DNA from 3 places in the Kitasatospora sp. NPDC094016 genome. Region 2 is predicted to be linked to each of the others. Evidence: riboswitches for the same ligand, from Rfam matches in the RefSeq annotation. Region 2 holds a riboswitch; each other region holds the start of a gene.

Region 1 (9,798 bases), on a different contig from region 2:
CGCCGACCGCCCGGTAGAACGCCACGAGCCGCTCGGGCCCGTAGCGCCGGGCGATCAGCTCGCAGGCGAGCCACGCCTGCTCGTACGCCTGGGCGATGCCGTCGGCCCCCGCGGTGAAGTCCCGGTCGGCGGGCAGCGTGCTGGGCAGCCGGCCGGCGGCGACGTCCCGGGCCAGCTCGGGGGCGATCTGCTGCGGGCGCCGGCCGGAGTCCCGGTAGGCGGTCCAGTCGGCGACGCCCTCGGAGAGCCAGAGCGGTGTCCAGGCCCGGGTATCGGCCCTGGTCGCGACGTGGGTGGCCTCGTGGGTGACGACCACCTGCCGACCGAAGTCGCTGAGCCGCCCGAACGTGTCGGGGTTGACCAGCACCCGGTCGGCGGGGGTGTGCCAGGGCGCGCCGGGGGCGGCCGAGGTGACCGCCGCCATGCCCGCCCAGCCCGCCGGGTCGACCTCCAGCAGCCGGGCGAACTGCTCGGCGGTGGCGGGCACTTCGAGCAGTAGGCGGCCCGCCCAGCCGGTGCCCCAGACCTCGCTCACGGCGGGCGCGGCCCGGTCGGCCACCGCGACCAGACCGGCCGGGTCGGGCCCGTCGGCCAGACCGAGCACCAGGCAGTGCGCGCCCGCCGCGGACCGGGCGGTGCCGAGGTCCCAGAGCGCCGGGGGCCCGCTCGCGCTCTCCTCCCGGTCGACCCGCCAGCCGCCGCCGGCCAGGACCAGGTCGATCCGGCGCGGGTACACCACCGGGTAGTCGTCGTACCCGGTGATCCGGACCGCCAGGTCGGCGGCGGCCGTGAGCCGCTCCGGTCCGGCGTCCGCGCCGAGCACCAGGTTGCGGTAGCCGGCCTCGATCGCCGCCGGTCCGGACCAGGAGGGCAGCGCCCGGGCCCGCGCGTCCAGCAGCGCGGCCACCTCGGCCCGCCGCTCCGACGCCCGCCGCTCCGACGCCCGCCCGGCCGCGGAGGGGGCCGGGGCCGCCGGCGGCAGCGACAGCTGGGCCAGCCCGCCGGCCGCGAGCAGCAGCGCACCGCGCCGGGACAGCGTCCGGCGGGCGCCGTCTATCGGGTGGGGGGCGTCGGGGTCGGACGGTGCCGGGCTCAGAGCCGGACCACCCCCGCGACCGGCATCGCGTTGACGCTCTCGTAGCGGACCCTGGCGCCCGGGTAGGGGGCGTGCACGATCACCCCGCCGCCGGCGTACATCCCGACGTGGTGCATGTCCCGGTAGAAGATCACCAGGTCTCCCGGCCGCGCTTCGGAGAGGCTGACCCGCTGCCCGGCGTACGCCTGGGCCTGCGAGGTGCGCGGCAGGGTCACTCCGGCCTGCCGCCAGCTGTAGTACATCAGACCGGAGCAGTCGAAGGCTCGGGGCCCGGTGGATCCGTAGAGGTAGGGCGAGCCGATCATCCGCACCGCGGCGGCCAGCGCGGCCGCCCCGCGCTCGGAGGCGGGCGGGGCCGTGCCGAGGTCCAGCCGGTCGGTGCCCCGGGTGGCCCGCTGTTCGGCCTCCCGGGCGTCCTGGGCGGCCATCCGGGCCCGCTCGGCGACGCCCAGGCTGTTGAGCAGCCGCTGGGCCTTGGTGAGCCGCTGCTGGATCTGCTGCTTGCTGTCGGCGAGCGAGCGGCGGGCCTGGTCGAGTTCGGCGAGCTTGCCGGCGGTCTCGGTGCGGCGCTGGTCGAGCCGGCGCTCGCGGGTGGCCAGTTCGTGCAGAGTCTCCTGCTGCCGCTCGGCGGCCTGGCCGAGGGTGCGGGCCCGGGACAGGTAGCCCTCCGGGTCGGTGGAGAGCATCAGCTGGGCGGTCTGGGCCATGCCGCCGCCGCGGTACTCGGCGCCGGCCACGGTGGCGAGGTCGCCGCGCAACTGGTTGAGCTGGTCCTGGGCGACGGCGATCTCGCCCTGGAGGACGGTCGTCTCGCCCTGGAGCCGCTGCTGCGTCTCCTGGGCGGCGTTGTACTTCTCGGACGCCTGCTCGGCCTCGCCGTAGAGCTGCTCCACCTGCGCCTTGACGTCCTTGCGGGTGGGCGTGTCCGGCACGGCGGGGGCGGCCTGGGCGCTGCCGCCCGTCGTCACGCCCAGGGCGGTGGTGGCGGCCGCGGTCAGCACCAGCGCACGGGCGAGCAGTTGGGAACGACGGTGCACGGGCATGGCGGCAGCTGCTCCGATCCGGCGGTGGGGCCCCGCCGCCGCCCCGACGCGGGCGGCCCTGGAAGCGGAGTCCGGTGGCAGACGTTAGCGAGTCCGGGCAACCGAGTCCAAACCCCTGCCAACCCGAATATTTGACCCGCAATCGGACATTCGTCCGAGGAACCGGAAAAGCCGCAGGCCCGGCCTTCCGTGGTGGAAGGCCGGGCCTGGGAAGGCCTGCGCGGGGATCAGACCCGCACGACGGAGGTCAGCGGCATGTTGCTGACGGCCTCGTAGCGGACCGACGCGCCCGGCTTCGGCGCGTGCAGCACCTGGCCGTTGCCCGCGTAGATGCCGACGTGGTGGGCGTCCCCGTAGAAGATCAGCAGGTCGCCGGGCTGGGCCTGGGAGAGGTCGCTGCCGATCCGGGTGCCGGCGTGGGCCTGCTCCTGCGAGGTGCGCGGCAGCGAGACGTCGACCTGGTTGAACGCCCAGACCATCAGGCCCGAGCAGTCGAAGGAGCCGGGGCCGGAGGCGCCGTAGACGTACGGGCTGCCGATCTTGGAGGCGGCGATGGACAGCGCCGCGGCGCCGCGCGAGCTGCCGGCGCTCGGCTTGGTGACCGGCGCGGCGGGGGCCTGCGACGCGCTCAGGTCGGTGCGGCTGTTGTCGCGGGAGGAGCGGTCGGCGGCCTGCTGGGCCGCCGCCTGCTGCTGGGCGGCCTTCGCGGCGGCGTCGGCCTTCGTCTTGGCCTCGGCGGCGGCCTTCTCCTCGGCCGCGCGGATCGCCTGGCGCTCCTGCTCGGACAGGGTGTTGAAGAGGTCCTGCGCGGCCTTGAGCTTGCCCTGGACGTCGTCCTTGGCGCTCTTCAGCTGCTGGGTGGTGGTCTCCATCTCGGCGAGCTTGTCCTGGGCCTCGGAGCGCACCTGGTCGAGCTTGCGCTGCTCGTCCTGGAGCTGCTTGAGCTGGCCCTTCTGGGTGCCGCCGGCCTGGTTCAGCGTGTCGGCCTGGCTCAGGAAGGTGTCCGGGCTGGCGGAGAACATCAGCTGGACGGTCTGGGATATTCCGCCGTTGCGGTACTGCTCGCCGGCGATCTCGGCCAGGCCGCCCTGGAGGTCGGTCACCTGCCCCTGCTGCCGCGCCACCTGGTCCTGGAGGTCGGTGACCTGCTTCTGCAGCTGCTGCTGCTTCTCCTGGGCGGCGTTGAGCTTCTCGGTCGCGACCTCGGCCTGGTCGTTGAGCTGGTCGACCTGCTCCTTGACCTGGTCCTTGGTCGGCTGCGGGTCGGCGTGGGCGCCGGACTGCGCGGACAGCGCGACGGCCGCCGCGGCGAAGCCGGTCAGGATCGAGACCCGGGTGCGACTGGCGGGCTTGGGACGACGATGGGACGCCACGAAGGCGGACTCCTTCTTCCTACGCCGTCTACCGGGTGAGCTGACGGGTTCGGGCCGGAAGCGTGCCCTACGACGCCTCACGGCCGTTCCACCGGCCGACCTGGCGCCGATTCACCCCGGAGGAACGTGGTTCCCCGGCTCCGTTCGACAGCACCCCCGACTGCTGGGCTCCCCGTCGGGCAGGCACTGGGCCCGCCCCGCTGCGTCACGAACTCGACGGAAACCACCGCCGTCACCCTGGCTGGGCGATCGGGAGTGCGGTGGTTCGGGGCACGACCCTAGTAACTGAACCGTGATCCGTTCAAATCCTTGTCAGAAAAAAGACGGAAGAAGACCAAAGTTCTTTTGTGAATATGACACATAGTGATCACCGCCGCACGCAAAGCTGATCACTCTTCACCAGGGACTCGTGCTGCGGACAAAACCCGAACGCCACCCCCGGTCGGAGGGTGGCGTGGATCACAGGCCCGGACGGGCCCTTCGGGCGTGTCAGGACGTCAGACCCGGCGGATCGTGTTGATCTGCATCGCGTCGACCTTCATCACCTTCACCACGTCACCGGTGTGCGGCGCGTGCACCACCATGCCGTTGCCGATGTACATCCCGACGTGGTGCCGGTCGGGGCCGTAGATGACGAGGTCGCCCGGCTGGGCCTGGTCCAGCGAGACCTTGGTGCCGACGTTGCCCTGCTCCTGCGAGGTGCGCGGCAGCGAGACACCGGCCTGGCCGTACGCCCAGACCATCAGGCCCGAGCAGTCGAAGGTGGTCGAGCCGGTGGCGCCCCACACGTACGGCGAGCCCTGCTTGCTCATCGCCTTGGCGACGGCCACGCCCGCGTAGCCGCCGGCCTGCGGGAGGCTGCCGAGGTCGGCGCGGTCGCTGCCGCGCGAGGCGCGGTCGTCCTGCTGCTGCTGGGCCCGCAGCGCGGCGCGGTCGGAGGCGCTGAGCGAGTTCAGCAGGTCCTGCGCGGCCTTGAGCTTCTGGTTGACGTCCGTCTTGGCCTGGTTCAGGTCCTTGGTGGTGGAGTCGAGCGAGGCCAGGACGGCGGCGGCCTCGGACTTCTCCTGGTCCAGCCGGCGCTGCTGGTCCAGCAGGCCCTTGAGCGCCTCGGACTCGCTGGCGCTGGCCTGCTGGGCGCTGGACGCCTTCTCCAGGTAGCCGGACGGGTCGGAGGAGAGCATCAGCTGGACGGACGGGTCGATGCCGCCGGTGCGGTACTGCTCGCCCGCCACGCCGGCCAGGCCGGTCTGCAGCTGGGTCATCTCGTCCTGGCTGCGGGCCACCTTGTCCTGCAGCTGGTCGGACTGCTTGCGGAGCTGGTCGGCCCGCTCCTTGGCGCCGTTGTACTTCTCCGCCGCCTGCTCCTGGTCCTGCTGGAGCTGGTCGATCTGCGCCTTGACGTCGCTCTTGCTCGGCTGGGGCGCGGCGTGCGCGGCGACCTGCGCGGAGAGGGCGACCGCGGTCGCCGCGGCAGCGGTGAGCACGGAGACCCGGGCGCGGCTCGGCTGCTTGGGACGGCGGTGGGAGGCCAAGGGAATTGCTCCTTCTTCCATCGGCCTCACCCGATCAGGTGAGAATCCGGAAAATAGGTTTGACGCCACACCCTAGGGAAGATCCACGGGTTTTGCCACTCCCCCGAAGGCGTGAACTCCACTTCCCCCGCAGGCTTCACCCGATGTGCACACCACCGCAAACCGGGCGCTGACCAGGCGTCATCCCGCTGCGGCAGCCGTCAGGGCCGCGCCAGCCGGTTCAGCAGCAGAACGGAAGCCACGGGGCGCGCGCCGGCCTTCCGCACGCCCTCCGCGACCTCCCGGTCGGTGGACACCACCACCACCGGACGCCCCTGCGGTTCGGCCCGCACCAGACGGCGGATCAGCTCGTCCGCGGTCTCGCCGGTCCTGCTGAACCGCACCCGCACCCCGCGCGGTGGCGCCATGATCACCGGAACGTCCAGGTCCTGCCCGTCGAACACGCAGGTGACCTCCGCCTGCGTGCGCTGGGCCAGCATCGCCAGCCCGCCCAGCAGCCGGATCCGCTGCTGCTCCAGCGGCAGCGTCGGATAGCCCGTCTTGGTCACGTTGTAGCCGTCCACCACCAGGTGCACCTGCGGGATCGCCAGCAGCTGGTCCAGCAGCGCCGGATCGTCGTCGGCCAGACCGCGCCGGGCCACGTCGTGCGGCGAGGCCGCACCCGGCACCACCGCCTCCACCAGGTCCCCCGGCCGGATCTGGGAGACCGGCAGCGCCAACTCCCGCTGGAGCCCCTGAGCCGACTGCAGCACCGTGTCCAGCAGCAGCCGCAGCCGCATGTCCTCGACGCTGCGGCCCTCGCGGGCCGACCGGCGGCCCTGCTCGGCCGCCGTCTCCAGCTCGCCGACCCGGTGCCGCAGCCGCCGCGCCTCGGACTCCGCGGCGCCACGCTCGGCGGCCGCCTGCGCCCTCGCGGCCTCCAGCTCGGCGGTCAGCCGCCTGGTCTCGGCCTGCGCCCGGCGGGTGTCGCTCTCCAGCGAGCGCACCTTCTTCCGCAGCGACTCGGCCTCCCGGCGGACGTCCTCGGACTCCGAGCGCTGCCGCTCCAGGTCCGCCCGGGCGGCGGACCGCAGCTCGGCGAGCTCCGCCTGCAACTTCTCCACCAGCCGGGTGGCCTCGGCGGCCGCGCCCTCGGCTCCGGCCCGCTCGGCCTCCTCCCCGGCCTCGGCCACCAGCCGGCTCCAGCCGGCCGCCCGCACCAGGTAAGCCGCGGCGGCGACGTCCATCGGATCGGCGGCGCCCGGGACGCTGCCCGACTCCAACGCCTTCACCAGGTCCGGCTGGCCCAGTCTCAGCCGCTCCGCTATCCGCACCCGAAACGCCGGCTCCGACTCCAGCGCCGCGGCCAGCGCCGTGGCCGCGTACTTGGCCCGCCGGGCCGGGGTGAACTTGACGTACTGGCGCAGGCTCTGCGGCAGCTCGCCGGGCGGCAGCCCACCGAGCGCGTCCGAGGCCAGGCCGACCACACGCCGGCGCACGCCCTCGGGCAGCGGCCGGTCCAGCTTCTCGGCAGCACGCTCCGGCGCCACCTCGCCCGAACCCGCCACCTCGCCCGAACCCGCCGCCCCGCCGACGGCCGCGGGCTCGGACGGGGCCGCGTCGGCGGCCTGCGCCTGCGCGGCCGCAGCGGGCTGAAGCCCCTGCGCTTCGGCGGGCTCCCTCGCTGCGTCCACCACGTCCTCGGCTCCGATCCTGGTCCTACGGGGTCACGGCCCGCGGCCGCCGCCCTGTCGTCACGCTCCGTGCGTCCTGTCTGTATTGTCCCAGCGCGGCGGGCAGGCGCGCCGTGCACCCGCCCCCCGCGCCGTCGGGCGTCAGCCCTGCTCGGCGGAGGCCTCCGCGTTCTCGGCGCCCGGACGGGCCACCAGCTCGACCTGGTCCACGGCGTTGCACCAGCGGCAGCGCACCGACTCGATCGTCTCGCTCAGCACCTCGGTCTCCTCGACCTTGGACTCGCCGGCCAGGTCGAAGTGCAGGAACTCGGTGACCCGCGCGGTGCGGGTCACGTCGAAGCGGGTGAGGTTTCCGCACAGGGTGCAGCGCCAGCGCGTCTCGGCGGTCAGGGCGGGGACGGTCATCGGGGGTCCTCTCGGGTGGTCCCTGGGTGGGCTAGGCGCTCCCCCCGGAGCCCCGGCGTCGGCGGCGGGAGGCGGGATTGCCCGCCCCAAGCCTATTGCCTGAGGCAACCATCACGGCCACCGGTCAGGAGAACGAGCGGGCTAGTCCACCTGCCGTACAAGGCCGTGTCACACGCCCGACACGGAGGGATGCTTGGCCCCATGGCAGTGACGGCCCCCGGGCACACCGACGCGCGGGGCGAGTACCCGTCCGTGCCCGCCCCGGCGGTCACCTACGCCCTGATCGCGCTCAACACCCTGGTGTTCCTGCTGGGCCCGGCCGCCGGGCTCAACCCGCTGTACGGCACCGGCCAGTCCCGGCTCTGCGCGGAGCAGCGGTACGAGCAGCGCTGGGGCGTCATCCCCGCCGAGGTGCTGGCCGGCCGCCCGCTGACCGCCGAGCAGCTGGCCCAGGCCCCCGACCCGGCCCCGGGCTGCCCGGCCGCGCCCACCCCGCGCAAGCACCCGGCGCTGTCCGTCCTCACCGGGCTCTTCGTACACGCCGGCTGGCTGCACCTGCTGGGCAACCTGCTCTTCCTCCACGTCTTCGGCCCCACCGTCGAACAGCGGCTGGGCCGGGCCCGGTTCGCCGTCTTCTACCTGGCCGCCGGCAGCCTGGCCACGTACGGCTTCGCCCTCGCCGAGGCGCACTCCCCGGGCTCCACCCGGGTCCTGATCGGCGCCTCCGGCGCGATCTCCGCCGTCCTCGGCGCCTACCTGCGCTTCCATCCGCGGGCCCGGGTGACGACGCTCGTCCCGCTGCTGCTGTTCCTGCCGCTGCGCTTCCCGGCCTGGCTGGTGCTCGGCCTCTGGTTCGCCCTGCAGTGGTGGTCGGTCCACTCGGCCGGGCCCGGCGTGGCCTATCTGGTCCACGTGATCGGCTTCTCGGCGGGCTTCCTCTACGCCTGCACGGTGGTCAGCCACCCCCCGAGACGACCCGGCTGACGCCCGATACGCTGGCGGCACCCCACAAAGGAGCCCGAACAGTGATCACCGCCATCGTCCTGATCAAGACCAGTGTCGACCGCATCCCGGAGATCGCCGAGGCCATCGCGGCCATCGAGGGCGTCAGCGAGGTGTACTCGGTGACCGGTGGCTACGACCTGGTGGCGATGGTCCGGGTGCGCCGGCACGACGATCTGGCCGCGGTCATCCCGGGCCGGCTGAACAAGGTCCCGGGCGTGGCCCACACCGAGACCCAGATCGCCTTCCGCACCTACTCCCAGCACGACCTCGAGGCCGCCTTCGCCCTCGGCCTGGACGAGTAGGCCCCCCCGCCCCCCGACCCCCGGCCCCGCCGACCGGGCCCCTCAGCCCTGCTGACGCCCCCGGTCGACCTGCACGGTGGCGACGCAGCGCCCGCCCTCGTTGCGGTAGTTCCACGCGGCACCGTCCGTGACCAGCTCGCGCACGGCGGTCAGGAAGCGGTCGACGTGCTCGTCCGGGGTCCCGGCCCCGAAGCTCACCCGGATCGCGTTCAGGCTCCGCTCGCCGGGCAGCGACGGCTCGGGCGCCCCGCACTCGGAGGGGGAGACCTCTTCGTCCCCGAGCAGGGTGCGCAGCAGCGGGTGCGCGCAGAACAGGCCGTCGCGGACCCCGATGCCGTACTCGGCGGACAGCGCGGCCGAGAAGTGCGAGCTGTTCCAGCCCTGGACGACGAAGGACAGCACGCCCACCCGGGCCGCCTCGGCGCCGAACAGGTTCAGCACCTTGACCTGCGGGATCTCCGCCAGCCCGGCGGTCAGCCGGGCGATCAGCTGCCGCTCCCGGGCCTCCAGCGCGTCGAAGCCCGCCTCGCTCAGCGCCCGGCAGGCCGAGGCGATCGCGTAGGCGCCGATGACGTTCGGCGAGCCCGCCTCGTGCCGGGCCGGGCCGGAGTGCCACTGGACGGCCACCGAGCCGTCGTTCTCCCGGGCCACCGTCCGGGTCGCCCCGCCGCCGGCCAGGTACGGGTCGGCCGCGTCCAGCCAGTCCGCCCGGCCGGCCAGCACGCCGGCGCCGAAGGGCGCGTAGATCTTGTGGCCGGAGAAGGCGATCCAGTCGACGTCCAGCTCGCGCACCGAGACCCGGTGGTGCGGGGCCAGCTGGGCGGCGTCCAGCACCACCCGGGCGCCGTGCCGGTGCGCGGTCCCGGTCAGCTCGGCGACCGGCCACAGCTCGCCGGTCACGTTGGAGGCTCCGGTGACGCAGAGCAGCTTGGGGCCCTCGGGCGCCTCGGCGAGCGCGGCGTCCAGGGCGGCGACCGCCTCGGCGTGCGAGCGCGGCGCGCGCAGGTAGTGGACGTCGAGCCCGGCATGCGCCCAGGGCAGCAGCGAGGCGTGGTGCTCGGTCTCGAAGGCGAACACCCGGGTCCCGGCCGGGACGGCCGAGGCGAGCAGGTTCAGCGAGTCGGTGGTGGCCCGGGTGAAGACCACCTGGTCGCCCTCGCGCAGGTCGAGGAACTCGGCGACGGTGCGGCGGCTCTGCTCGAACAGGTCGGTGGACAGCTGGGAGAGGTACCCGGCGCCGCGGTGCACGCTGCCGTAGTAGGGGGCGTAGGCGGAGACGTCGTCCCAGACCCGCTGGAGCGCCGGGGAGCTGGCCGCGTAGTCGAGGGCCGCGTACCCGACCTTCTCGCCGCTGGCGAGCGGGACCTGG
Region 2 (9,798 bases):
CCCCGTCCTTGGCCCCCAACAGCAGGGCGGCGATCTCGGCCCGGGTGTAGATGAGCGCCGGACCTTCCGGGAAGCGCGAGTTGCGCATCGCCACATCGCCCCCCGGCAGGGCCGCGAACTCGACGCAGTTCCCCTGGGAGTTGCTGTGCAGGCTCTTCTGCCAGACAACCCCCTTGAGGTCGGCGGCCGCCATCCCGTTGTAGGTGTCGTACGAGCCGTGCGTGTCCTGCGAGTCGTGCATAGAAATCTCCCGAAGAGCTCCGGAGTGGTCGTCCAGCGCGGCGCTCCCGGCACCCGCCGAACGAACGGACCGGCCCCGTACCGGCCCGGCACAACGCCTCACTTGACGCGATGATAGCTGCTGTGCACGTGCATCAGCACGGGACAGTGCAGGTGCACGAGGCCTTTCACCGGCAGTTCCGAACTCTTCACGGACCCTTCTCCTGACGGTACGTAAACGGACATAGCCGAGTGAATCGTCAGATTCTCGATAACCGGCCGTGAGCGGTCCCCCGCTGAATGTTGATCTTCAGACGCCCGGAGTCGCGCCTTCGTGACCCTCCGTCAGGCGACGTCCCGGCTGTGAGACATCTCACGCGCCACAGAGGCAACTCGACGCCCCGTCGGACACGTCAGGGCAACGAGTGGTGATCGCTCGAGGGCTGGGTGAGATATGTCCGGATTGCGGGCAAACCGCCCGGACGGTCACGACGGGAGCGCGGCGCACCCGCCATGACCACGCGAAACCCGACCGGCAGCCGAATGCGGGCCTGACGGGCCGATGTCCTACGATCTCCGGCATGAGCACCGCAGCCATCCCGGGCGCGCCACTGCCCGTCCGCACTCCAGGCTCCCGTGCGCGGGGGCGCCACCGTCGCCCCGAGCGCCCCGAGATCCCGGCCGGATCCCCGGCCCTGGTGCTCGCCGTGCCCGCGACCGCCGGGCCCGAGTCCCGCTCGGTCGTCGAGGAGCTGCTGTCGATCGTCCGCAGCGAGCAGAGCGGCATCCAGACCGCCGTCGGCTACCTCCCGGGCGAAGCCGCCCAGGGCGCCGACAGCGACGACCGCACCGTCGCCGAACTGCTGGCCATGGCCGCCGAGGCCGGCCTGCCCGCGCCGGTCCTGGTGCCGCTGGTACCCGGCCCGCACGGATTCCTGACCGAACTTCACGCCCTCGCCGCCGAGTACGGAGCCCCCGTCACCGACGTGCTCGGCCCGCACCCGCTGCTCGCCGAGGCCGTGCACGTGCGCCTGTCCGAGGCCGGCCTGGCGCGTGCCGACCGGGCCCGGCTGTTCGCCATCGCGACCGCCGCGGACGGCGTCGTGCTGACCACCGTCGGCGGCGAGGAGGCCGCTGCCGCGGCCGGCATCACCGGTGTCCTGCTGGCGGCCCGGCTGGCCGTCCCGGTCGTACCCGCCGCGCTGGATGTGCCGGGCTCGGTCGCCGCGGCCGTCAACCACCTCAAGGAGACCGGCTCCCAGCGCCCGGCGCTGGCCCCGCTGGTGATCGGCCCGGAGGCCGACTCCGAACTGCTCGCCACGGCCGCCGAGGAGACCGGCTGCCCGTCCGCGGCGCCGCTGGGCGCCTACCCGACGGTCGGCCAGCTGATCGCCTCCACCTACCTGGCCGCGCTGCCCGCACCCTCCCCCGAGGCCCTGGCGCAGGCCGAGGCCGAGGCGGCGGAGGCCGCCGGGGGCGCCCACGCCGACCACTCCGGCCGCGGCGGTCACGCGGCTCACGCCGCCGCCGGGGAGTCGGCCGGCCAGTAGCGGTCACCGCACGTGCGAAGGGCCCGGGACGCAACCGTCCCGGGCCCTTCCCGCTTGTCCCGTAAGGGAATTAAAAGGCGAATAGGCGTGATGTCCGTTCTATCCGCATTTGTTCGCCATTGCTCGACGCGCCCCCCGATGGCCACAGTGCGGACAGGCCGCCCTCCCGGCGGGCGGCCCCCCGGGCGGTCCGACCCTCCGTCACCCGCATCCTGAAGCGCAGACAGTTGTGCGCATCCTTCGCCGGGTTGCCGGAGATCGGTCATTTTTGATCATGGCGAGCGAGAGGAACGATCGTTCTCACCAAACCGTGATGCGCGTCACAGGTGTTTGCAGTTTGAACTTAAGTCTGCTTAACGTGCTCCCCGTTCGTGGCCACACGAACCCAGTTCATCCGCGACGCCGAGTCCTGCCGTCGGATGTCCTGGCAGCGCGAAAACGCACCACGGCAGGAGCGGGGGACCCACAGGTAAGTCGCCCTGGACCGTTCCCCGGAACGATCCAGGGCTAGGGGTGAAGCCGCGCCCACAGCGCGGCCGGGCAACTCCAGCCCGAATCCGACAGCTCACCTCGCAGGCGTGGGAGAGGACCGCGTCTTCATGCTGCCCACCAACGGCACCCGTCTGTCCAGCCGTACCCGACGCGTCATCGCCGCCATCGGCGTCGCGGGCGTCGGCCTCACCATCCCCTGCCTCACCTCCGGCACCGCCTCCGCCGCCTCCGTCGCCACCTGGGACAAGGTCGCCCAGTGCGAGAGCACCGGCAACTGGAGCATCAACACCGGCAACGGCTTCTACGGCGGCCTGCAGTTCACCTCCAGCACCTGGGCCGCCTTCGGCGGCACCGCCTACGCCCCCCAGGCCAACCAGGCCACCAAGGACCAGCAGATCGCCGTCGCCGAGAAGGTCCTCGCCTCGCAGGGCCCCGGCGCCTGGCCGGTGTGCTCGGTCCAGGCCGGCCTGACCAAGGGCGGCGCCGCTGCCGCCGTCGACACCTCGGCCGGCTCGGCTGCCGGCTCGACCGCCACCAAGCCCGCCGCGAAGCCGGCCGCCCCGGCCGCCAAGCCCGCGCAGACCCAGGCCCCGGCCCCGAAGCCCGCCAAGCCGGCCGCACCGGCCCAGGACCAGGCGCAGAAGGGCCAGAACCAGGCCCAGAACAGCGCCCAGCCCCAGACCGACGACTACACCGTGGCCTCCGGCGACTGGCTGTCCTCGATCGCCGACAAGCACAACCTCCAGGGCGGCTGGCAGCGGCTGTACGAGCTCAACCGCGGCACCCTGACCGAGGGCCCGGACTCCATCTACCCGGGTCAGCGCCTCTCGTTCAAGGACGGCGGCCAGGCCCAGCAGTCCGGCTCGTCGGCCACGTCCGGCTCGGACTTCACCTGGTTCGACCGCTCGCAGAAGTCCGGCCAGACCTCCGACAGTGGCGCCGCGAACACCAAGCCGGCGGCCCAGCCCCAGGCTCAGCCCCAGGCTCAGCCCCAGGCCACCAAGCCGGCTTCCAAGCCGGCCGCCCAGGCACAGACCCCGGCGCCGGCCCCGGCCGCCACCGGCAGCATGGCCGCCGCGGTCTCCTTCGCCCAGTCGAAGGTCGGCCAGGCGTACGTCTACGGCGGTACCGGCAACGGCGGTTGGGACTGCTCCGGCCTGACCCAGGCCGCGCTGCGCGCCGCGGGCGTCTCCGTCCCGCGCGTCGCCGCCGACCAGGCCGCCGCCAGCACCCGCGTCTCGCTGGACAGCCTCCAGGCGGGCGACCTGCTGTTCTGGTCCAACAACGGCCAGAACTCCGGCGTCTACCACGTCGCGATCTACATCGGCGGCGGCCAGTACGTCGAGGCCGCCAACCCGAGCTCGGGCGTGCGCCTGCAGACCGTCGCCAACTGGGCGCCGGACTTCGCCGGCCGGGTCTGAGCACGACAGCCGGGTGCAGGAGCCGCCCCACGGACCACGAGGGCTGACCCGGCACCCGGACAGCACGCAACGGGCCCCGGAGAGCAGTTGCTCTCCGGGGCCCGTCCGTTGACCGTCCTCAGCGCGCGCAGGCCCCCGTGGACCCGCGCATGACCAGCTCCGGCTGGAACATGAACTCCCCGCGCTGGGCCGCGTTTGCGCCGACCTCCTCCAGCAGCGCGTCCACCGCCGCGGTCGCCATCGCCTCGACCGGCTGGCGGATCGTGGTCAGCGGCGGCTCGGTGAAGGCGATCAGCGGCGAGTCGTCGAAGCCGACCACCGAGACGTCGTGCGGCACCGACAGCCCCCGCTGCCGCACCGCCCGGATCGCCCCGAGCGCCATCATGTCGCTGCCGCAGACGATCGCCGTGCAGCCCTTGTCCAGCAGCGCGCCGGCCGCCGCGTGCCCGCCCTCCACGCTGAACAGCGTGTGGTGGACGAGTTCCTCGGCCTCCTCCTGGCTCCGCCCGAGCACCTCGCGCATCGCCGCCGTGAAGCCCTCGATCTTGCGCAGCACCGGCACGTACCGCCGCTGCCCGACGGCCAGCCCGATCCGCTCGTGCCCGAGTTCGGCCAGGTGCTGGACGGCCATCCACATCGCGGCCCGGTCGTCCGGCGAGATGAACGGCGCGTCGATCCGCTCGCTGTAGCCGTTGATCAGCACGAACGGCACCCCTCGGCCGGTCAGCCGGGCGTAGCGGTCGTGGTCTGCGGTGGAGTCGGCGTGCAGCCCGGAGACGAAGACGATGCCCGCCACGCCCCGGTCGACCAGCATCTCGACCAGTTCGTCCTCGGTGGACCCGCCCGGCGTCTGGGTGCACAGCACCGGGGTGTACCCGTGCCGGCTGAGCACCTGCTCGATCACCTGGGCCAGTGCGGGGAAGATCGGGTTGCTCAGCTCCGGCGTGATCAGCCCGATCAGGCCGGCGCTGCGCTGACGCAGTCGGGTCGGCCGCTCGTAGCCGAGCACGTCGAGCGCCGCCAGCACGGTCTGCCGGGTGGCGGCGGAGACGTTCGCCTTGCCGTTGAGTACGCGGGAGACGGTGGCTTCGCTGACCCCCGCCTGCGCCGCGATGTCTGAGAGTCGCGCCGTAGTCACGGTCCCAGAGCCTATTGCAACCACGTCAGACCGCCCACCAGCCGGTGCTGTCCGGCGCGAGCACGGTCTCGCCGCCGTCGACCACCAGCTCCACCGAGGAGAGCAGCAGCTTTCCGGGCGCCGCTATCCGGACCGGCTCGTCCGTGGTGTTGACGGTGCAGACGAAGGAGCCGCGGCGGAACGCCAGGGTCCCCTCGGGGCCGTCCAGCCACTCCACGGCCGTCCCGGCGCCGAGGTCGTCCTGGGAGCGGCGCACGGCGAGCGCGCTGCGGTACAGCTCCAGGGTGGACGCCGGGTCGCCGGTCTGCGCCTCGACGCTCAGCACGGCCCACTCGGCCGGCTGCGGCAGCCAGGACGGCCCGCCTGCGACCGGGCCGAAGCCGTACGGGGCCTCGGTGCCGGACCACGGGATCGGGACGCGGCAGCCGTCGCGGTAGCCGTCCTGCCCGGCCTTGCGGAAGAACGACGGGTCCTGGCGGACCTCGTCCGGCAGGTCGGTGACGTCCGGCAGGCCGAGCTCCTCGCCCTGGTAGATGTACGCGGAGCCGGGCAGCGCGAGCATCAGCAGGGTGGCGGCGCGGGCGCGGCGCAGGCCGAGCTCGCGGTCGCCGGGGGTGCGGATCTGGGTGCCGAGGCCGGGCGGGTTGGCGAAGCGGGTGGCGTGCCGGGTGACGTCGTGGTTGGACAGCACCCAGGTGGTGGGGGCGTCGACCGGGCGCATCGAGTCGAGCGAGACGTCGATCACCTCGCGCAGCTCGGCGGCGTCCCAACCGGTGCCCAGGTACTGGAAGTTGAAGGCCTGGTGCAGCTCGTCGGGGCGCACGTAGTTGGCGGTGCGCTGGACGGTCGGGGTCCAGGCCTCGGCGACGCCGATCCGCTGGCCCGGGTACTCGTCGAGGATCTTGCGCCAGCTGCGGTAGATCTCGTGCACGCCGTCCTGGTCGAAGAACGGCATGACGTCGTTGCCGAGCAGCTTGAGCTGGTCCGAGCCGCCGAGGTCGGGCAGGCCGGGAGCCTTCACCAGGCCGTGGGCGACGTCGATGCGGAAGCCGTCGACGCCCATGTCGAGCCAGAACCGCAGGATCGAGCGGAACTCGTCGGCGACGGCCTGGTTCTCCCAGTTGAAGTCGGGCTGCTCGGGGGCGAACAGGTGCAGGTACCAGTCGCCGGGGGTGCCGTCCGGGTTCTCGCTGCGGGTCCAGGCCGGGCCGCCGAAGATGGACTCCCAGTCGTTGGGCGGCAGTTCGCCGTTCTCGCCCTTGCCGGGGCGGAAGTGGTACCGCTCGCGCAGCGGGGACTCGGGGCCCTCGCGCAGGGCGCGCTGGAACCACTCGTGCTGGTCCGAGGAGTGGTTGGGGACGAGGTCGACGATGATCCGCAGCCCCAGCTGGTGGGCGTCCCGGATGAGCGCGTCGGCGTCCAGCAGGCTGCCGAACATCGGGTCCACGGCACGGTAGTCGGCGACGTCGTAGCCCGCGTCCGCCTGCGGCGAGGCGTAGAACGGCGACAGCCAGACCGCGTCCACGCCGAGGTCGCGCAGGTACGGCAGGCGGCTGCGGATGCCGGGCAGGTCGCCCATGCCGTCGCCGTTGGAGTCGGCGAAGCTGCGCGGGTACACCTGGTAGATGACCGCGTCCCGCCACCAGCCTCTGGACGCGCCGCCAGTCGCAGGAGCCGGGGTGACCGCCTCGTGGGCGGCGGCGTCGGCGGCAGGCCGGGAGGTGTCGGCCAGGTTCTGGGTCATGGACGGTATCCCTTGGGGACTAGAGGAGCGAGGAGCGTTACGACTTGGAGGCACCGGCGGTCAGACCGGTGACCAGGTGACGCTGCACCAGGTAGAAGAAGGCTGCCGACGGGATCGCGATCAGCACGGCGGTCGCGGCCATCAGGTTCCACTGGGCGTCGTGCTCGCTGACGAAGGTCTGCAGGCCCACGGCCAGCGTGTACTTGTCGGAGCTGAGCATGAAGGTGGAGGCGAACGGCACCTCGGCCCAGTACGTGAGGAAGGAGTAGAAGGCGGCCACCGCCAGGCCCGGGCGGGCGAGCGGCAGCACCAGCCGCCAGAAGGTGCCGAACGGGCTGAGCCCGTCGACCCGGCCGGCCTCGTCGATCTCCACCGGGATGGTGTCGAAGTAGCCCTTCAGCAGCCAGGCGCAGTACGGCACGGTGGTGGTCGAGTAGACCAGGATCAGGCCCAGGTAGCTGTCCAGCAGGCCGAGGTCGGAGAGCATCGTGTACATCGGCACGATCAGCACCGCGATCGGGAACATCTGGGTGACCAGCAGCGACCACATCAGCGGCCGGTGGCCGGGGAAGCGCATCCGGGAGACGGCGTAACCGGTGGTGGCGGCGACCAGGACGCCGAACACGGTGGTGACGCCGGAGACCAGCAGGGCGTTGCCGAACCAGGTGAAGAAGTCCGTGTCGAACAGCACGTGGTGGTAGTTCGACAGCGTGAGCTTGTCGAGGATCGCGCCGGGGTGGAGGTAGTCGGTCTTGTCCGGGCCGAGCGAGACGAAGAGGATCCACGCCACCGGGAACAGCGCGATCAGGCCGGCCACGATCAGGGTGCCGTGGGACAGCGCCCTGGCCAGCGGGCTGCTCTCACCGCGCCGGCGGACCTTGGCCGGCCGGGCGGCCGGGGTCACGGTCGTCGCGGGGGTGGGGAGTTCGGTGGTGGTGCTCATCGGGGGTACCTGCCTTCGTGGGTCAACTGGGTCCGGGGCCTCAGCCGTTGGCCTGCTCGTTGCGGGCGAGCCAGCGCCGGTAGAAGGCGGTGAAGACGATCAGGATGGACAGCAGGATCACGCCGTAGGCGGCGGACTGCGCGTAGTCCCGGGGGATCTGGCCGAAGCCGAGGCGGTAGGCCCAGGTGACCAGCAGCTGGGCGTCGGGCGCACCGGTGCCGAAGAGCAGGAAGATGACGTTGAACTGGTTGAACGTCCAGATCACGCCGAGCAGAACGACGGTGGAGGAGACAGCCCGCAGCCCGGGCAGGGTGACGTACCGGAAGCGCTGCCACGGCGTGGCGCCGTCCATCTCGGCGGCCTCGTACAGCTCGGCCGGGATCGACTGCAGGCCGCCGAGCAGCGAGATCATCATGAACGGCACGCCGGCCCAGGTGTTGACCAGGATCGCGGCGGACTTCTGCGCCCACGGGTCGGTGAGCCAGCCGGGCTCGGGCAGGTGGAGGAAGCCGAGCATGCTGTTGACGACACCGCCGTCGGACAGCATCAGTCGCCAGGAGAAGACGGTGACGAAGGTCGGCACGGCCCAGGGCAGGATGAGCAGCATCCGGTAGGCGGCGCGGCCGCGCAGCTTCTTGTTGAGCAGCAGGGCGAGGCCCAGGCCGAGGCTGTAGTGCAGGCAGACGCAGATGGCCGTCCAGGCGATGGTCCAGACGAAGTGGGACCAGAAGCGGTCGTACGAGCCGGGGCCCCACAGGATGTCGGCGTAGTTGTGGAAGCCGACGAAGTTGTAGCTGGCCGGGATCTCGTTGACGCCGATCTTGCGGGCGACGTTGAGGCTGTTGGCGTCGGTCAGGGTGAGCCAGAGGCCCTGGACCAGCGGGTAGAGCACCAGCGCACCGAGGACCAGCACCACGGGGGCGATCATCGCGTAGGCGTACCAGTGCTTGGCGTAGGAGCGCTTGACGCGTTCCAGCAGGCCCGGACGCTGCTCGCGCTCCGGGCTGCCCTTGCCGGTGGCGCCCTGCACGGCGACTGACATCGATTGACACCTTCTCGGGGGGAAGTCTCGGGGAGAGCGGGTCCGGCCGCCGGGCCCGCCGGGTGGCCGCCGCCGCCAGGTCCCGGACAGGGCCTGGAGCGGCGGCGGCTCGGACGGCCGACGGCGACTACTTGGCGAAGCCCGGCAGCAGCTTGGCGTAGTCGGTGGCGACGGTGTTCAGCGCGTCCTGGGTGCCGGTGCCCTGGACGGCCTTGCCCAGGTTGGTGCCGAGCGAGGAGAACAGCGAGCTGTACTCGGGCAGTTCGGGGCGCGGCTTGGCGCTGCCGAGGACGGCCTGGAAGCCGGCGATGCCGGGGTCGGCCTTGACGTCGGCGGTGAAGGCGTCGGAGCGGGTCGGCAGGGTGGAGTTCTTCTGCGCGATGAAGGCCTGGCTCTCCGCCGAGGTCATGAAGGCGGCGAACTTCTCGGCGGCGGCCTTGTGTGCCTGGTCGGCACCGGCGTAGACGGAGATGTTGTGCCCGCCGGTGGGCGCACCGGACTTGCCGCTGGAGCCCGCCGGGACGGGCGCGATGCCGAGGTTGTTCTTGTCGGCGAACGCGGCGCCCTTGTAGATGTTGGTGATCTCCCACGGGCCCTGGACGATGGCCGCGACCTTGCCGTTGTTGAAGGCGTCCATCATGTGCGCGTAGGCGTCGGTGGTGACGTCGGCCTTGGCCATGCCGGGCGCGGTGAACATCGTCTTGTAGGTCTCGATGGCCTTGACGGCCTCCGGCGAGGTGACGGTGATCTTCTTGCCGGCGGCGTCGACGGTGTCGGTGCCCTCGCCGAACAGGAACGGCATCGCGTAGTAGCCGTCCGCGGCCTTCAGCCAGAAGCCGTCGACACCGGCCTTGTCCTTGAGCGCGGCGGCGTCGGTCTTCAGCTCGTCCCAGGTCTTGGGGGCGTCGGTGATGCCGGCCTTGGCGAACAGCTCCTTGTTGTAGAGCAGGCCCAGGGTGTCGGTGACCAGCGGCACGCCGTACAGCTTGCCGTCGAACTTGGCCTGCTGGATCAGGCTGGGCTGGAAGGCGGAGGTGTCGGCGACGGCCGGGGTGCCGTCGAGCGGCTCCAGGTAGCCGGCCTTGGCGAAGGCGGCGGTCCAGCCGACCTCGGAGCGGAACACGTCCGGAGCGCCCTTGGCCCCCATGGCGGTCTGGAGCTTGTTCTGCGCCTGGTCGAACGGGACGTTGACGAAGTCGACCTTGACGTTCGGGTTGGCGGCCTCGAACTTCTTGACCAGCTCCTGGTA
Region 3 (9,798 bases), 190 kb from region 2:
CCAGACCGCCTGAGCAGGTTGCCCGAGCGAGTCGTCTGAGTGGCCGGCCTGAGTAGACCGCCTGCGTAGACCGTCCGAGCAGGCAGTCTGCTCAGACGGCCTGAGCAAGCCGACGGACAGCGACGGACAGCGAGGGGCGCGGGAGCGGCGAGGCTCAGGCCACCCGCTCCAGCGTCCCGGTGTGCAGCTCGCCGACCCGGCCGCCCTCGCCCTCGTACGTCCAGAAGGCGCGTACCGTCAGCCGGCCGAGGTCCATCACGTGGCTGACGGTGATCCCGCTCTCCTCGGTCCAGCTGATGAAGTAGATCTCCGGCGCCACCTCGGCGACGTGCAGCCGCACGTCCTCCCACTGGCCCGCCGACTCGCCGAGGCCCTCCCAGCGCAGCCGCCTGCCGTCGGCCGAGTAGGTGTTGCGGAAGGCCGCGCCGTTGTCGGCCCGGAAGAGGTAGGTGCGGCCGGCGAAGGCGGGCAGGGGCGCGGTCATGGTGGGGCGGTACCTCGTTCCTGTGGGGCCGTGCACGGCGGTCTTGTGCACTGCGGAAGATGTCGGACCTCCAATTTATCCGACCCGGTGAGCCGGGCGGGCGCACCCGTGGACGGTGCGCCACGGCACCGGCCGCCACCGCGCGGGCCTGCGGGGTGTGCGACCGGCACCTGGGCGCCCGCCGACGGCCGGTCCTACCGTCCACCCCCATGAGACGCACCCCCACGCCCGTGCGGCACACCCCCACCGCCGTCGGACGCACCCCCACGACGCTGTCCGCCCTCCTGCTCACCCTCGCCGCGCTGTTCCTGGGCACCCCCACTCCCGCTCAGGCCACCGCCGCCCGGACCGCCACCGTCCCGGCGGCCACCGCCCCGCTCACCCTCGAAGCCGCCTTCCCCGCCCCCGGCAACGGCTGGGCCAAGGTCGAGCGCTACCTCGACACCACCCCCGGCTTCCGCACCGAGCAGTACCCGGCCGACGGCCGCGGCGACCAGGACGGCGCCCGCCGGACGTACTTCGGCGGCACCGGCCAGCCCTCCTCCAGCCGCTTCCTGCTGTACTCGGCGACCGGCTGGGACACCGGCAGCCGGCCGACCCCCGTGCTGCTGGTCCACGGCGCCAACGACAACGCCGACCGCGCCTGGGCCAACCCGGGGGAGAGCGGCACCTGCGGTGCCTCCGCCTGTCCGTCCACCGGCCTCGCCCAGTACCTCGCCGGCACCGGCCACCGGGTGTTCGCCATCGGCTTCGCCCACAAGCAGGGCGACAACCTGCTCCAGGCGCAGGCCGTCGGCGACGCCGTCGCGCTGATCCGGGCCCGCCTCGGCGTCCCCCAGGTGGACGTGGTGGCCTGGAGCAAGGGCGAGGTCGCCGCCCGGGCGTACGTGTCCTCGGTGCGCCCGTCCTGGGGGCGGGCCTACGCGGGCGACGTGCGCCGCCTGATCACCCTCGGGGGCCCGAACGGCGGGCTCGACTACGTGTACGCGCACGGCTGGTCGTTCGACCTCGCGAGCTGGCCGGCCTGCGGCGGCACCGCCAACGCGCCGTCCCCGCACCTCTACATGACCTGCTACGGCACGTACACGGCCCAGCCCTGCCTCGGCGTGCTGCCCACCGGCGGCTACGACTGCTACCCGGGCCAGCGCCAGCTGCTCGCCCGCTGGGACGGCCGGTACGGGGTGGACGGCGCCGCCCAGGACTGGTGGACCACCTACTACGGCGGCCAGGGCTTCTACACCTCCGGCCAGGGCATCCAGGCGGCGATCGACGCCGGTTCGCTGATCGCGCCGCTGCAGCAGGCAGGCGTCCCGGCGCCGGTGCGCACCTACCTGCTCGCGGGCGGATCCGCCGACATCCCGGGCGTGCTCAACGAGAACCGGGGGCCCAGCGACGGCATCGTGTTCACCGCGAGCGCCCTGGACACCACCGGCATCGCGACGATCGGCGGCACCCGGCTGCTCACCGGCCTCAACCACCTGGAACTCGCCTGGGCGCCGGAGGCCGAGAGCCAGGTCGACAACTGGCTCGCTTGACCCGTGGACCCGTGGACCCGTGGACCCGTGGACCCGTGGACCCGTGGACCCGTGGCCCGTCGATTCGTCGTTCGGCAGCCCGACGGCTCCGCTGATCCGTCCCAACTGATCCACCACGCAGCGTCGTTGATCGACACCACTGTGACCTGTGCGACAACCGGCCCGGGCGGGTTGTCCGTTCACGCACGGCCTGCCTAGCCTGCAACCGTCGTCCGCCCTCGCGGACCCCCGCCGCCGGGACGCCGAGTCCTGTCCACCCGTCGGCCGGCAACCGAGCACCACAGCGGACGGGAGCGGGGGAACCAAGGTCAGCGCCCGGCCCGTACGCTCCCGCGTGCGGGCCGTGGCTAGGGGTGAAGCCGCTCCCACCGGCGGCCGGGCCACCTCAGCCCGAATCCGACAGCTCACCTCGCAGGCGTCGCAGAGGACACTGCCATGCACCAGCCTGCCCGGCGCCGCGCGCCGCGCCACGCCCGCCCCTCCCACCGGGGCCGCAACGCCGCCCTCGCCGTCACCGGAGCGCTCGCCGTCACCGGCGCCGGACTGCTCGGCCTGCCGGCCGTCTCCGGCGCCCAGGCAGCCGCCGCCCCGACCGTCACCCAGGACCGGCTCGCTCCGGCGACCATGGTCGCCAACCAGGCCGCCACCGCCTCGCTGACCCTCCACTCCTCGGCCTGTTTCACCGCGAGGACCGTCGGTGTGGGCGTCCGGAACGCGGCCGGAGCGAACCTCGACTTCCCGGGCAACGCCTCCAACGTGCAGATCTGCCCGAGCGGCCTGTCCTTCACCAGCGGCGCGCGCGCCCTGCCAGCCGGGACGTACACCCAGTTCGGCTTCTGGCAGGATCTCGGCGGGGCCTGGCACAACCTGGCCTCGCAGCAGCTGGTGGTCTCCAGCACCCCGGCGCCGACTCCTACCCCGACGCCGACCTCGACCCCGACGCCCACCGCGAAGCCGACCCCGACCGCGAAGCCGACCCCGACGGCGAAGCCGACCCCGACCCCCACCCCCACCCCCACCGCGAAGCCGACCCCGACGAGCAGCCCGACCCCGACGAGCAGCCCGAGCGCCACCGCCAGCCCGTCGGCCGGCACCCCCGCCTCGCCGGTCGCCGGCAAGTCGCTGACCTGGTCCGACGAGTTCAACAGCCCGATCAGCTGGGGCTCGCGCTGGGTCGGCGACAAGAGCACCGCGTACAAGTACGGCAACCACAACCCGGACGACAACAAGCTCGACCTGCTGAACAAGAACAACGTCAGCGTCGCGAACGGCGTCGCCACCTTCACCGCCGCGCCCGGCACCACCACGCTGGAGAACGGCAAGCAGGCCTGGAACACCGGCTTCCTGACCACTGAGGGCTCCAGCGAGGGTTTCCAGGTCAGGACCGGCGACTACGCCGAGACCCGGGTCAAGCTGCCGTCCGGCTCCGGCGCCTGGCCGGCCTTCTGGACCTGGAAGAACGGCAACGGGGAGGTCGACTCCTTCGAGTACCACCCCGACAACCCGAACCTGCTGGAGCTGACCAACCACGTCAACCCCGGCAACCCCAAGTACTACACCGACGCCAGCGCCGTCGCGAAGGACCAGTGGGTGACCATCGGCACCTACTACGGCGCCACTTCGGTGGACTGGTACGTCAACGGCGCCAAGGTGTTCTCGGACGGCAAGGGCGTCGGCGCCAACTGGTCGGCGTACCTGATCCTCAACCTGTCGGTCGGTGCGGGGAAGTACCACCCGGCACCGCAGGGCACCGCCCCGATCACCTTCGCCGCCGACTACGTCCGCGTGTACCGGTAGGGCCTTCGGGGCTTCCCGGTCAGGAACCGGGAGCCGTCTCGACCACCGTGATGTCGAACGGCTGCCGGTTGTTCCCCTCGTCCGGGTCGTCCACGCCGCGCACCGCGACCGAGCCGCCGGTGAGCTTGCCGATCGGCAGGTCCGGGGACAGCCGCACCGGTACCAGCGCGGTCGCGCTGCGCAGCGGGGGTAGTCCGGCCGGGAAGACGCAGCGCACCTGGCGGCCGTTGAGCCGCACCTCGCAGTCCTCCGGGAAGTACGGGCCCTCGGGGGAGACCCCGGGGGGCAGCGTGACCAGCACGGTGAACGGTGCGGCGGTGGTGTCCGGGCCGTGGTTGGCGATGAAGGCGTGGATGGTGGTGGTGCCGCCGGGCGGGGCGGCGTCCGGGTCGAGCCGGACCACCTCCAGGTCGGAGCGGGGCGCCGCGGGGGCTGCCGTGTCCACCGCCGGCCGGGGCTCGGGCCGCCGCAGCGCCCAGGGCGGGCCGGCGGTCAGCGTCGCCACCGAGCAGCCGGCCGCCATCGCGGCGACGAGCGGGGCCGCGCGGAATCCGCAGAGCCTACTGGTCTGCCCGGACCAGCCCTGCCGGGACCGGCTCTGCCCGGACCCGCCCCACATCGTCGAACGCCCGTACGTCATCGTTGTCCACCCTGTCCCGGGGCCCGGCCGCCCGCGCCGTTGCGGGCCGCGTCCGCACCAGGGTGGCGGAGCCTGCGCCGGGGGCCGGTGCAACCCGCTCGGCGTCCGCCCGAACGGGCGAGCGCACGCACGGGAAGTCGACCGGAGGACTCTGCCGGCGAGATCGACTTCCCGTGCGCGAAGCGGGCGGTGGCGGTGGGTCAGGGGGCGAGGACCTGCCCCAGCCGGGTCGCGATGTGGTGCATCACCGGCACCAGCGAGGACGTGCCGGCCTGCTCCTCCAGGGCCCGGATGCGAGCCTCCGGGCCGGATACCGACAGGGCGGTGGGCGTCGGCGCGCCCGGTACGGCGAGCGCGATGCAGCGGACGCCGATCTCCTGCTCCTGGTCGTCGACCACGTAGCCGCGCTCGCGCGCCTCGGCGAGCTGGTGCAGCAGCTCCTGCGGGTCGGTGACGGTGTACTCGGTGTGCGCGGGCAGCGGGTTGGGGCCCAGGATGGCGCGTGCCTCGTCCTCGGGGAGCTGGGCGAGCAGCGCCTTGCCGACGCCGGTGCAGTGCGGTTGCACCCGTCGGCCGACCTCGGTGAACATCCGCATCGAGCGGCGCGACTGCACCTGCCCGACGTACACCACCTCGCCGCCCTCCAGCACCGCCAGGTTGGCGGTCTCGCCGGTGGCCTCCATGAGTTCGGCCAGGTAGGGGCGGGCCCAGCTGCCGAGCAGCCGGCCGGCCGTCTCGCCGAGGCGGATCAGCCGGGGGCCGAGGGTGTAGCGACGCGCGGTGTCCTGGCGTACATAGCCCTGCTGGACGAGGGTACGAACCAGGCGGTGGATGGTCGGCATCGGCAGGCCGGAGCTGGCGGAGAGCTCGCTGAGGGTGGCCACGCCGCCGGAGTCGGCCAGCGCCTCCAGGAGTTGGAAGGCGCGCTCGACGGACTGCACGCCGCCGGTCGCGCGGTCCGTGCTGGTCGTCGGTGCTGTGTCGGGGGTCGAAACCACCGGCGTTCCCTTCGCTGTCGGGGAGGAGTAGAGTCCCGGCGATCACATCAACAAACCGTTGAAATTCTGTATCGCGGAAACTAGTCTCCACCTTACAGAATCGAACTCGCCGACAGGCGGGTTCCGATCAAGGAAGTTCCCACCGGAGCTCCCTCCGCCAGGCTCAACCGCTTAGGAGTGTCCTGCCCATGGCTACAGAACAGGGACCCGTCGGCGCCTCCCCCGCTGCTCCGGTCGTCACTGTCGCCGGTCCGCGCGTTCACCGGGCGGAGGAGGTGCTCACTCCGGAGGCGGTCGCCTTCGTCGTCGGCCTCCATCGCGCTTTCGAAGGGCGGCGACAGGAGCTCCTGGCCGGGCGGAAGGCCCGCCGGGCGGAGATCGCCAGGGCCGGCACGCTGGACTTCCTCCCCGACACCGCCGACATCCGGGCCGGCGACTGGAAGGTCGCCGAGGCGCCCCGCGCGCTCCAGGACCGCCGCGTCGAGATCACCGGTCCCACCGACCGCAAGATGGTCATCAACGCCCTCAACTCCGGCGCGCGGATCTGGCTCGCCGACTTCGAGGACGCCACCTCCCCGACCTGGGAGAACGTGGTCAGCGGCCAGATCAACCTGATCGACGCCTTCGAGGGCCGGATCGACTTCACCACCTCCGCCGGAAAGGCGTACGCCCTCAAGTCCGCCGCCGAACTCGCCACCGTCGTGGTCCGCCCGCGCGGCTGGCACCTGGACGAGAACCACCTGCTCGTCGACGGCACCCCGGTCGCCGGAGCCTTCCTCGACTTCGGCCTGTACTTCTTCCACAACGCCGCCCGGCTGCTCGCCAAGGGCGCCGAGGACCCCAACTCCGGCCCGTACTTCTACCTGCCGAAGACCGAGAGCCACCTCGAAGCCAGGCTCTGGAACGACGTGTTCACCCACGCCCAGGCCGCGCTCGGCATCCCGCACGGCACCGTCCGCGCCACCGTGCTGATCGAGACCATCACCGCCGCGTTCGAGATGGACGAGATCCTCTACGAGCTGCGCGACCACGCGGCCGGCCTCAACGCCGGGCGCTGGGACTACCTGTTCTCGATCGTCAAGAACTTCCGCGACGCCGGCGAGCAGTACGTCCTGCCGGACCGCAACAGCGTCACCATGGCCTCGCCGTTCATGGCCGCGTACACCCGCCTGCTGGTGCAGACCTGCCACAAGCGCGGCGCCCACGCGATCGGCGGCATGGCCGCGTTCATCCCCAGCCGCAGGGACCCGGAGGTCAACGCCGCCGCCCTGGAGAAGGTCAAGGCGGACAAGGACCGCGAGGCCGGCAACGGCTTCGACGGCTCCTGGGTCGCCCACCCGGACCTGGTTCCGGTCGCCCGCGCCTCCTTCGACGCGGTGCTCGGCGAGCGCCCCCACCAGAAGGACCACCCCGGGCCCTCCGAGCCGGTCACCGCGACCCAGCTGCTCGACATCGCCGGCGCCGGCGGCACCTGCACCCACGCGGGGCTGCACAACGCCGTCCAGGTCGGTATCCGCTACATCGAGGCCTGGCTGCGCGGCCTCGGCGCGGTCGGCATCTTCAACATGATGGAGGACGCCGCCACCGCGGAGATCTCCCGCTCGCAGATCTGGCAGTGGATCCACAACGGCGTCGTCCTGTCCGACACCGGCGAGAAGGCCACCGCGGACCTCGTCCGCGCCCTGGTCGCCGCGGAGTTGGCCGAACTCCTGGCCGAGCTGGGTGCGGACGCGTACGCCGGCGGCCGCTGGCGCGAGGCCGCCCAGCTCTTCGAACAGGTCGCCCTGGCCGAGGAGTTCGCGGACTTCCTGACCCTCCCCGCGCTTCCCCTGCTGGGCTGAGACCCAGTCCATCCGCCGGTGCCGCCGCTGCCGCCTGCCGGGCTGTAGCAGTCCCACCGGCCCATTGCTCCGTTCCGTACGGCGACGATTCCACCTGTCCTCCCGTCGCCGTACGGAACGGCCTTTTCCCGGTACCCGTCAAGGAGTTCAACCGTGCCCCGCATCTTCTTCAACGGCCAGGCCATGGTCGGCGGACCGTTCCACGCCAAGGTCGCCGACTCGCTGGTCGGCCCGGCCCGGACGGCCCCCGGCTACCGCTTCTTCTCGATCGACGACGTCTGCCCGGGCCTGCTCGCCGATCCGACGGTCGACACCGCCATCGAGGGCGAGCTCTACGACATCACCCTGGAGCGCCTGCGCGACGTCATCCTCCCCGGCGAGCCGCGGGAGTTGGAGCTCGGTGTCATCAAGCTCGACGACGGCTCCGCCTGCCTGTCGATGCTGCTCGCCCGCGGCGAGGTGGAGCGGGGGGTGCACCGCGAGATCACCCACCACGGCGGCTGGCGCGCGTACCTCGGCTCGCTCGGGCGTACCGCCTGAGTCCGGGCCCGTAGCGGCGGACGCACCACAGCGGACGGATCGCGGCGAACGGATCACCGCAAGCGCATCACGGCGAACAGATGTCAAAGAACAGATTTCAGCGGACAGATAACAGATGACGAAAGTTGTCATCTGTTATCTGTCCGCTGTCGTCTGTCACTTGTCACCTGTCACCCGCCCCCGGGCACGCCGCAGCCCCGGACCCTCGCCGTGGGTCCGGGGCTGCGGTCCGCGCGCCGGCCGGGAAGGCCGGGTTGCGGAGTCCGGGTCACGCACCGTCCCTGGGCGGCCCGGAGTTCAGGGGGTGGGAAGGGGAGCAGCGGGGCGTCAGAGCGGCCGGGCGGCGAGCTCCTTGGCGGCGCGGGCGCAGGCGCGGGCGATCCGGTCCTCGTTGACGGTGGTCAGCTGGCCCTTCTCGACGACGGCGTTGCCGTTGACGAACAGCACGGCCAGCGGCGGCAGGGCGCCGAAGGTGAGGGCGGCGACCGGGTCGGCGATGGAGGAGTGAAGGACGCCGTCGATCTTCCACAGCGCGAGGTCGGCGAGCTTGCCGGCCTCGATCGAGCCGATCTCGTCCTGGCGGCCGAGCACCCGGGCGCCGCCCATGGTGCCCAGCCGCAGCGCCTGGCGGCCGGTGAGGGCGGTCGGGGAGCCGTGCAGACGGTTGATCAACAGGGCGTTGCGCAGCTCGGTGCCGAGTTCGCCGGACTCGTTGGAGGCGGTGCCGTCGACGCCGAGGCCGACCGGGACGCCGGCCCTGAGCATGTCGGGGACGCGGGCGATCCCGGCGGCCAACCGGGCGTTGGAGGAGGGGCAGTGGGCCACACCGGTGCCGGTCTCGGCGAACTTGGCGATGTCGGAGTCGTTCATGTGGACGCAGTGCGCCATCCAGACGTCCTCGCCGAGCCAGCCGACGGACTCGAAGTAGTCGGTCGGGCCCATGCCGAACAGTTCCTTGCAGAACTGCTCCTCCTCGGCGGTCTCCGAGCCGTGGGTGTGCAGCCGGACGCCCTTGCGGCGGGCGAGTTCGGCGGACTGGCGGAGCAGGTCGGTGGAGACCGAGAACGGCGAGCAGGGCGCGATGGCGACGTGCAGCATCGAGCCGAAGGAGGAGTCGTGGTACGTGTCCACGGCGGCCTCGGAGGCGGTGAGGATGTCGTCGAGCTCCTCGACCGCGTGGTCCGGCGGGAGGCCGCCGTCCTTCTTGCTGCGGTCCATGGAGCCGCGCAGCGCGGTGAACCGCAGGCCGAGCTCCCGGACGGCCTCGATGGAGGCGCCGAGGACGTCGCCGCCGTCCTTGGGGAAGACGTAGTGGTGGTCGGAGGCGGTGGTGCAGCCGGACTTGAGGAGGGCGGCGGCGGAGCCTTGGCTGGCGGCGTGGACGAGCTTCTCGTCGATCCGGGCCCAGGTCGGGTAGAGAGCGACGAGCCAGTCGAACAGGATGTCGTTCTGGGCGAGGCCGCGGGTGATCCACTGGTAGAAGTGGTGGTGGGTGTTGACCAGGCCGGGGGTGATCAGGTGGCCCTCGCCGTTGATCCGGCGCACCACGTTGTCCAGCCACTGCGGGGCGGGTCCGTCGCCGACCGACTCGATCGTGTTGCCGAGGATGACCACGTGGCCGCGGGCGTACTCGGTGTCGTCGGCGTCGACGGTGGCGATCGCGACGTTCTCGATGACGATCCGCTGGTCGGCGGGTGGGGGCTGGACTGCCATGGTGTCACTCCTATGGGGGGGCCGGGAGGGGCGTGCGCCCCTCCCGGGCCGGTCAGGACGGTGTCGCCGTCGGCACCGTCGCGCCGGAGGTCTGGCCGGATCCGGTCCGGCGGGCGGCTCCGACGTGGTGGAAGAGCAGGTTGAGCAGGACGGCCATCACGCAGCCGACCGAGATCCCGGAGTGCATCAGGGTCCGGACGGCCTCCGGGAAGGAGTCGTAGAAGGTCGGCGCCGCGATGGGGATGATGCC

The links. Region 2 has a riboswitch for cyclic di-AMP ahead of ABT015_RS01845 (transglycosylase family protein). Riboswitches for the same ligand answer to the same signal wherever they lie in the genome.
Region 1: another riboswitch for cyclic di-AMP. It lies ahead of ABT015_RS34675 (C40 family peptidase); the one in region 2 lies ahead of ABT015_RS01845 (transglycosylase family protein).
Region 3: another riboswitch for cyclic di-AMP. It lies ahead of ABT015_RS01030 (glycoside hydrolase family 16 protein); the one in region 2 lies ahead of ABT015_RS01845 (transglycosylase family protein).

What each region holds. Positions count from the first base shown of each region.
Region 1 is NZ_JBEOUK010000060.1:33,375-43,172, reverse strand. It holds gene ABT015_RS34685 (hypothetical protein) at 1-907, opposite strand, end outside; gene ABT015_RS34680 (C40 family peptidase) at 1,093-2,139, opposite strand; gene ABT015_RS34675 (C40 family peptidase) at 2,367-3,512, opposite strand; cyclic di-AMP (ydaO/yuaA leader) riboswitch at 3,523-3,672, opposite strand; gene ABT015_RS34670 (C40 family peptidase) at 4,010-5,044, opposite strand; gene ABT015_RS34665 (NYN domain-containing protein) at 5,245-6,591, opposite strand; gene ABT015_RS34660 (hypothetical protein) at 6,859-7,122, opposite strand; gene ABT015_RS34655 (rhomboid family intramembrane serine protease) at 7,324-8,106, shown strand; gene ABT015_RS34650 (Lrp/AsnC ligand binding domain-containing protein) at 8,148-8,429, shown strand; gene ABT015_RS34645 (aminotransferase class V-fold PLP-dependent enzyme) at 8,472-9,798, opposite strand, start outside.
Region 2 is NZ_JBEOUK010000001.1:429,168-438,965, reverse strand. It holds gene ABT015_RS01855 (DUF397 domain-containing protein) at 1-241, opposite strand, end outside; gene ABT015_RS01850 (hypothetical protein) at 801-1,769, shown strand; cyclic di-AMP (ydaO/yuaA leader) riboswitch at 2,191-2,361, shown strand; gene ABT015_RS01845 (transglycosylase family protein) at 2,348-3,682, shown strand; gene ABT015_RS01840 (LacI family DNA-binding transcriptional regulator) at 3,801-4,820, opposite strand; gene ABT015_RS01835 (glycoside hydrolase family 13 protein) at 4,846-6,564, opposite strand; gene ABT015_RS01830 (sugar ABC transporter permease) at 6,602-7,507, opposite strand; gene ABT015_RS01825 (carbohydrate ABC transporter permease) at 7,548-8,549, opposite strand; gene ABT015_RS01820 (extracellular solute-binding protein) at 8,677-9,798, opposite strand, start outside.
Region 3 is NZ_JBEOUK010000001.1:236,118-245,915, forward strand. It holds gene ABT015_RS01015 (alpha/beta hydrolase) at 1-13, shown strand, start outside; gene ABT015_RS01020 (MoaF-related domain-containing protein) at 155-484, opposite strand; gene ABT015_RS01025 (esterase/lipase family protein) at 694-2,019, shown strand; cyclic di-AMP (ydaO/yuaA leader) riboswitch at 2,327-2,452, shown strand; gene ABT015_RS01030 (glycoside hydrolase family 16 protein) at 2,455-3,816, shown strand; gene ABT015_RS01035 (hypothetical protein) at 3,836-4,456, opposite strand; gene ABT015_RS01040 (IclR family transcriptional regulator) at 4,657-5,454, opposite strand; gene aceB (malate synthase A) at 5,643-7,295, shown strand; gene ABT015_RS01050 (allophanate hydrolase-related protein) at 7,449-7,835, shown strand; gene ABT015_RS01055 (8-oxoguanine deaminase) at 8,163-9,548, opposite strand; gene ABT015_RS01060 (nucleobase:cation symporter-2 family protein) at 9,601-9,798, opposite strand, start outside.